DNA from 2 places in the Solibacillus sp. FSL H8-0523 genome. Region 2 is predicted to be linked to the other one. Evidence: predicted binding sites of a transcription regulator. Region 2 holds the regulator's gene; the other holds the start of a gene.
What was found. Region 2 encodes NrdR, which represses ribonucleotide reductase genes. Its sites were predicted from a motif close to AACACNATATATNGTGTT; they were not measured.
Positions count from the first base shown of each region.

Region 1: a site for NrdR is predicted at 2,037-2,054, ahead of NSQ62_RS13475 (vitamin B12-dependent ribonucleotide reductase). Genes of this name have one in related genera too.

Region 1 covers NZ_CP150291.1:2,714,496-2,717,922, reverse strand. The annotation lists gene gcvPB (aminomethyl-transferring glycine dehydrogenase subunit GcvPB) at 1-402, shown strand, start outside; gene NSQ62_RS13485 (rhodanese-like domain-containing protein) at 546-929, opposite strand; gene NSQ62_RS13480 (biotin/lipoate A/B protein ligase family protein) at 1,084-1,863, shown strand; gene NSQ62_RS13475 (vitamin B12-dependent ribonucleotide reductase) at 2,116-3,427, shown strand, end outside.
Region 2 covers NZ_CP150291.1:3,079,843-3,083,269, reverse strand. The annotation lists gene NSQ62_RS15395 (glyceraldehyde-3-phosphate dehydrogenase) at 224-1,243, shown strand; gene nrdR (transcriptional regulator NrdR) at 1,433-1,900, shown strand; gene NSQ62_RS15385 (DnaD domain protein) at 1,917-3,284, shown strand; gene dnaI (primosomal protein DnaI) at 3,287-3,427, shown strand, end outside.

The DNA of each region.
Region 1 (3,427 bases), 370 kb from region 2:
AATGCCAACTACATGATGCGTCGTTTAGAAGAGCACTTTGATTTACCATACAACCGTCACTGTAAGCATGAATTCGTCTTATCAGGTCGTCGTCAGAAAAAACTTGGCGTACGTACGCTTGACATTGCAAAACGCCTGTTAGACTTTGGCTATCACCCACCAACAGTTTACTTCCCACTGAACGTGGAAGAAGGCATCATGATTGAGCCAACTGAAACAGAATCTAAAGAAACATTAGATGCATTCTGTGATGCAATGATTCAAATTGCACAAGAAACAATCGACAATCCAGCATTAGTACAAGAAGCACCTCATACAACTGTGGTAAATCGTTTAGATGAGACACGTGCGGCACGTACACCGATTTTACGTTATACAAAAGCTGAAACTGTACAAGTTTAATTGGAAATTAAAGAGTCAGAGTGTTTCTTCTGACTCTTTTTTCTTTGCGGAGGTTAGACTTCTAACAATTTGGATATATAATAGTAGAAACTCATAATTAGCCATAGAAAAAAGCTCTCTACATGCTAGAGAGCTTTTATAAATTAGTTTTTAGATTTTACTTTACCCGTCCAAGTTTTAAAGCCGCCTTGTAATTGGGAAATTTGTGTATAACCTTTTTTCTTTAATGTTAGCGCTGCACGTGCGCTACGACCAGAGTTTTGACAGTATAGGTATACTGGTAGGTCTGGACGGATTTCCTTATGACGTGTGTTTAACTGCGTCATTGGGATGTTACGCGCGCCTAGAATATGGCCCGCTTCGAATTCTTTTGGTTCACGTAAGTCGATTAATTGCGCTTTACGATAGCCTTCGATAAATTGCTCTTGTGTTAAATTGGTTACCGCTTTTTTTAAGCGCATTGAGTTGATCACGATATACGCGACGATTACTACTAGGATAACGAGAATTGTGTATAAAATTGTCACAGTGTTGTTGCCCCTTTCTTTCTGTACTTTCTATTATAAGAGAAGAACTAGAGTTAGTCGAGTCAGTTTGTTAAAATGAATAGTTGGAGGCGAGGAAATTTTGAAAGAACAATGGTATTTTATCAATTCAGGTCCAAAAACCGGAGCTTATAATATGGCATTAGATGAAGCGTTGTTAGATTGGCATAGTGCAGGGGAAATTCCGCCAGTTATTCGTTTTTATGAGTGGGATCCTGCAACATTATCAATCGGCTATTTCCAGCAAGTACATAAGGATATTAATTTAGAAAATGTGTTAAAAAATCAGTTAGGTTTTGTGCGTCGTCCTACCGGTGGACGCGCGGTTTTACACGATCAAGAGTTAACGTACTCGGTCATCGTAACGGAAAGCTACCCTGATATGCCTCAAACGGTGACAGAAGCATACCGCGTCATTAGTGAGGGGATTTTACTAGGATTCCAAAAGCTTGGCTTAGAGGCGTATTTTAGCGTGCCTGAGACAAAGCAGCAATTAGATGATTTGAAAAAACCCAAAAGCGCAGTTTGCTTTGATGCACCAAGCTGGTACGAGCTTGTTGTCGAAGGGAAGAAGGTGGCAGGCAGTGCACAAACGCGTCAAAAGGGTGTTATTTTACAACATGGTGCGATATTACTTGATTTAGATGAAGAGCTATTACTTTCAGTATTTAACTTTGAATCAGATGAAGCGAAAGAGCGTATGCGTAAGAAACTACCAGAAAAAGCGGTAGCAATGAATCAATTTGTGGACACACCCTTTTCAATGGAACAATGTGTCGAGGCCTTTTCAAATGGTTTTAAAGAAGCGCTTGCTATTGAACTCGTTCCATATGAATTAACTGAAAATCAAGAACAATATGTTGAACAATTAATGAAAACTAAATATGGGACAGACGAATGGAATTATAAAAAGTAAAACGAACGTGTGTTTTATTTTTTGTAAAAAAAAATTTGTGTCTCGAAACGTTGATATACGTGCGATTGCCGAAATTTAAAAAAAATCAAGCCCTTGTATGAAAATAAAATCTGTTGTAATCTTTTTTAAGTAAATAAAATCATCCCCACATATAGAATAGTTAAAAAGAATCAAACACAATATATAGTGTTTGATTCTCGTTTTTGTTGGGAACTTTAAAATTATTAAATCGTTCAAAAGGGGGCTTATCTGGTGGTAAGTGTTGTTAAACAATCTATCCCAGTCAATCAATTAAATCAAGATATCGAACAATTTCCGCAAGTGCATCCGATTACTTCGGATATGCACATTACGCATAAAGGTGTTTCTCGTCTTGTCATGATTGACCGTTATTCTTTTAAAGATACGGAAAAGAAAACATTAAAAGCAGGAGATTTTGTTGTCTTAACGGTCAAACAAGATCCGAAATTCCCAGCACGTGGTCTAGGAATTATTCAATCGATTAATCACGAAAAAAAATCAGCGAAGATTCTAATAGAAGAAGATTACCGCCATGTGTTAGATGGTGATGGGCAAACGACAGGGGTAATTGAACGTTCGTTAGATATTATCGAAAAGCCGCTTGAAATTTATTATGAGCAAATTGCTAAGCGTAACGCAACAGGCTTAGCGGCTGTTGAAAAAACAGAAGAAAAACGCCAAGAATGGTTTGAGAAGTTTTATGAGCAGTTAGTCGCGTTAAACTTCATTCCTGCAGGCCGTGTTATATACGGCGCGGGTTCGGAAACGGAAGTAACGTTCTTTAACTGTTACGTTATGCCATTTGTAGCAGATTCACGCGAAGGCATTAGTGATCACCGTAAGCAAGTTATGGAAATCATGAGTCGCGGTGGTGGTGTTGGTACGAACGGTTCAACGCTTCGTCCACGTAACACATTAGCGCGCGGTGTTAATGGTAAATCAAGTGGTTCAGTAAGCTGGCTTGATGATATTGCAAAGCTGACACATCTTGTGGAACAGGGCGGGAGTCGTCGCGGGGCACAAATGATTATGTTAGCTGACTGGCACCCAGATATCGTGGAATTCATTATTTCAAAAATGCAAAATCCACGTATTTTACGTTATTTAATTGAAAATACAAATGATGAATCAATCATTCGTTTAGCGAAAGAAAAATTAAAATTCAAGCCTTTATCGCAACAAGAAGACGCGATGTATCAAGGGATTGTTAACTTTAAAAATATTGAAGGCTTAGGTGGCTTTAGTGAAGCGATTATTCGCGACGCGGAAACAAAGCTTCGTGATGGTGGGACGTATTCAGTACACAACCCAGATTTCTTAACGGGCGCGAATATTTCAGTTACGCTGACAAAAGAATTTATGGATGCGATAGAGCAGGATGCAGACTTCCCGTTACGCTTCCCAGATGTAGCGAATTACACACCAGCTCAGATGATTGACTATAACGAAAAATGGCATGAAGTGGGCGATGTTCGTGAGTGGGAAAAGCTTGGCTACCCAGTTCGCACATACCGCACCATTAAAGCGAAAGAGTTATGGAACT
Region 2 (3,427 bases):
CTATTTCAAAAGCTACCGTTGCAAAAAAATATATCACAAGCGATATTGAATCGCTAAAGTAGAAATTTATGTACTTTTTATTCGAAAATTCAACACTTTATTATCAGAATATAATAACTTTTTAAATGTATGTTAAATGTGTTTCACTTTTTAAAATATATGTTATACTAATGCTCGGATAAACAAAACGAATGATATGTACTTTTAGGAGGATTTAAATAATATGACAGTTTCTATTGCAATTAATGGTTTCGGCCGTATTGGTCGTATGGTGTTCCGACAAGCAATGATGCGCGGGGACGTAAATATCGTAGCAGTAAATGCTAGCTACCCATCTGAAACGTTAGCACATTTAATTAAGTATGACACAAATCACGGCGTATTCCCAGGTACAGTGGAAGCTGTAGAGGGTGCTTTAATCGTAAACGGCAAACGCGTTCAATTAGTAAGCGAACGTGACCCGTTAAAATTACCATGGGCTGAAATGGGCGTAGATATTGTTATTGAAGCAACTGGTAAATTTAATGACCGTGCGAAAGCAGCAATGCACTTAGAAGCTGGCGCGAAAAAAGTTATTTTAACTGCTCCAGGTAAAAATGAAGATATTACGGTTGTATTAGGCGTAAACGACGACAAGTTAGATTTATCAAAACATGACGTCATTTCAAATGCATCTTGTACAACAAACTGCTTAGCTCCAGTAGCGAAAGTATTAAACGATGAGTTTGGTATCGTAAACGGTTTAATGACAACAGTTCACGCTTACACAAACGACCAAAACAACATCGACAACCCACACAAAGACTTACGTCGTGCGCGTAACTGTGCATCGTCAATTATTCCAACTTCAACTGGTGCAGCGAAAGCATTACGCTTAGTGTTACCAGAATTAGATGGTAAAATTCACGGCATGGCATTACGTGTACCAACACCAAATGTTTCTTTAGTAGACTTAGTCGTTGATTTAGAGCGTGATGTAACAGTAGAAGAAGTTAACGCAGCATTCAAATCATATGCTGATGGCAAAATGAACGGTATTTTAAACTTCAATCTAGAGCCATTAGTATCTTCTGATTACAACACAACAACGTTTTCATCGACGGTTGATGGTTTATCAACAATCGTTTTAGGTGACCGTAAAGTAAAAGTAATCGCTTGGTATGACAACGAGTGGGGTTACTCAGCTCGCGTAGTTGACTTAGCAGCAAAAATTGCAAACGAATTAGCTGTAGTAAACGCTTAATTTTTAAATTTGCGAAGGACTGTCCGAAAAAGAGATTTCGGGGCAGTCCTTTTTTTCATTGTGTATCTTTCAAACGAGCTATATAATTTGAGAGCATTCGTTTTTGAAATGGGGACGCGCATGAATCACTATTGTCAGGGCGCGCTTTTTGATATAATAGAAAATAACTAAACACTTAGGAGAAAATATATGAGATGTCCAGCTTGTCAGTACAACGGTACACGTGTTGTCGATTCTAGACCTGTTGATGATAATAAAGAAATTCGTAGACGTCGTGAATGCGAATCATGTAGCTTTCGTTTTACGACATTTGAAAAAATTGAAGAAACACCATTAATCGTAGTGAAGAAGGACGGTTCGCGCGAAGAATTTAGCCGTGAAAAAGTACTGCGCGGTCTTATTCGTGCATGTGAAAAACGTCCAGTGGCACTAGACCAACTAGAAGAAATTGTACTTGCAATCGAAAAAGAGCTACGCCGTTTAGGGAACGCCGAAGTACGCTCAGAAGATGTCGGTGAAATGGTCATGGACCGTCTCGCGAAAATCGATGAAGTGGCTTACGTGCGCTTTGCCTCGGTATATCGCCAGTTCAAGGATATTACTGTATTTATCGATGAATTAAAAGAAATTATGACCCGTCAATCAGACGACAAATAAAGAAGGAGGGACGAAAATGGTTCACTTCCAAGAATTGCAGCCTACGGATCATTTTGAAATTACGCTCCCTCATGCACTTTCAACAAATGAACGTCAATTAATTACCTTGTTTTATCAGCCACTGACTGGTCCAACACCAGTCAGTTTGTATTTAACACTATGGGCCGAAGCCGAAAGCCACCAGGTGCAGGTAATGAATCATTATTATTTAATGCAAGTGTTATCACTGCCGTTAAAACAAGTATTTGAAGCACGCGTTGCATTAGAAGCCATTGGGTTACTTCGTACGTGGCGGAAAGATGTAGCGGATGGGCGCCATTTTATATATGAATTAATGCGACCAATGGATGCTGCGAGCTTTTTCAAAGATCCACTATTATCCATGTTCTTATTTAGTAAAATTGGTGAAGGGGCTTATCGTAAGCTGCGCCAACGCTTTTTAACAACGCCAAATAAAGCAAAATTTGATGAGGTGACGCGCACATTTACCGATGTGTATCGTCCAATCAATCAAAGTTTACCGGTGGATGATTTAGAGGAAAGCCAAACAGTAAAATCGGATTATCCGTTTTACTATGAAGAATTTGATTTTAAATTGCTGCAAGCAGGATTATCAGAGCAGCTTATCCCAAGTGCGGCTTTAACGCTTGAAGCACGTGATAATATTGCGAAACTCGCATTTTTATATCATTTAACACCACTGCAAATGCAAAAGGTTGTTATTACCGCACTCGATGAGCACAACAAATTAACGACAGAGCGATTAAAACGCGCAGCAGCGGACTTCTATAAGCTGACCGTGTCAACGGATGCACCGACTTTAACGAAAACATTTGAAACGCCAAACGATCCATTAGTTGCGGACAACCTATCAAAAGAGCAGGAGCTGCTACAGTATTTAGAAACAACAGCACCTGTTCAAGTATTACGTGATATTAACAATGGCAAGGAGCCTATTCCTGCGTCGATTCAGTTAGCTGAGGATTTAGTGATGAAGTACGGCATGCCAGTTGGTGTCGTCAATGTGTTGCTTGAATATGTCATGCTGTCAACGGATATGAAGCTGCCAAAAGCGTACGTTGAGAAAATTGCCGACCACTGGAATCGAAAGCAGTTGAAATCGGCGAAAGAAGCGATGGATTTAGCGCGTCAAGAACGTGACAAATACTCGCAGTGGAAGCAAGAAAGCACGCAGCCTAAACCGGCAGCACAAACGAAGAAGCCGGCGTATAATAACCGTAAAGGTGGCCGCGATGAGCAAGTCCCGGATTGGTTTTACAAACGCAATGAAGAGCCGCCACAAGAAAAACCACAAGACGTGGCAGTTGATTTTGAAAAAGAGCGCTTAAAAATATTACAAAAGCTTGATAAGGCAGGTGAATAACGATCGAACCGATTAACAATCAATTAAACGAAATAAAAAAGCGCATGCCTTCATTTGAGGAGCGTTTTGAAGCAATACGCCGCGAAACAATCGAACATCCAAAGGTACAGGAGTTTTTACGCGAGCATGAACAGCAGGTAACG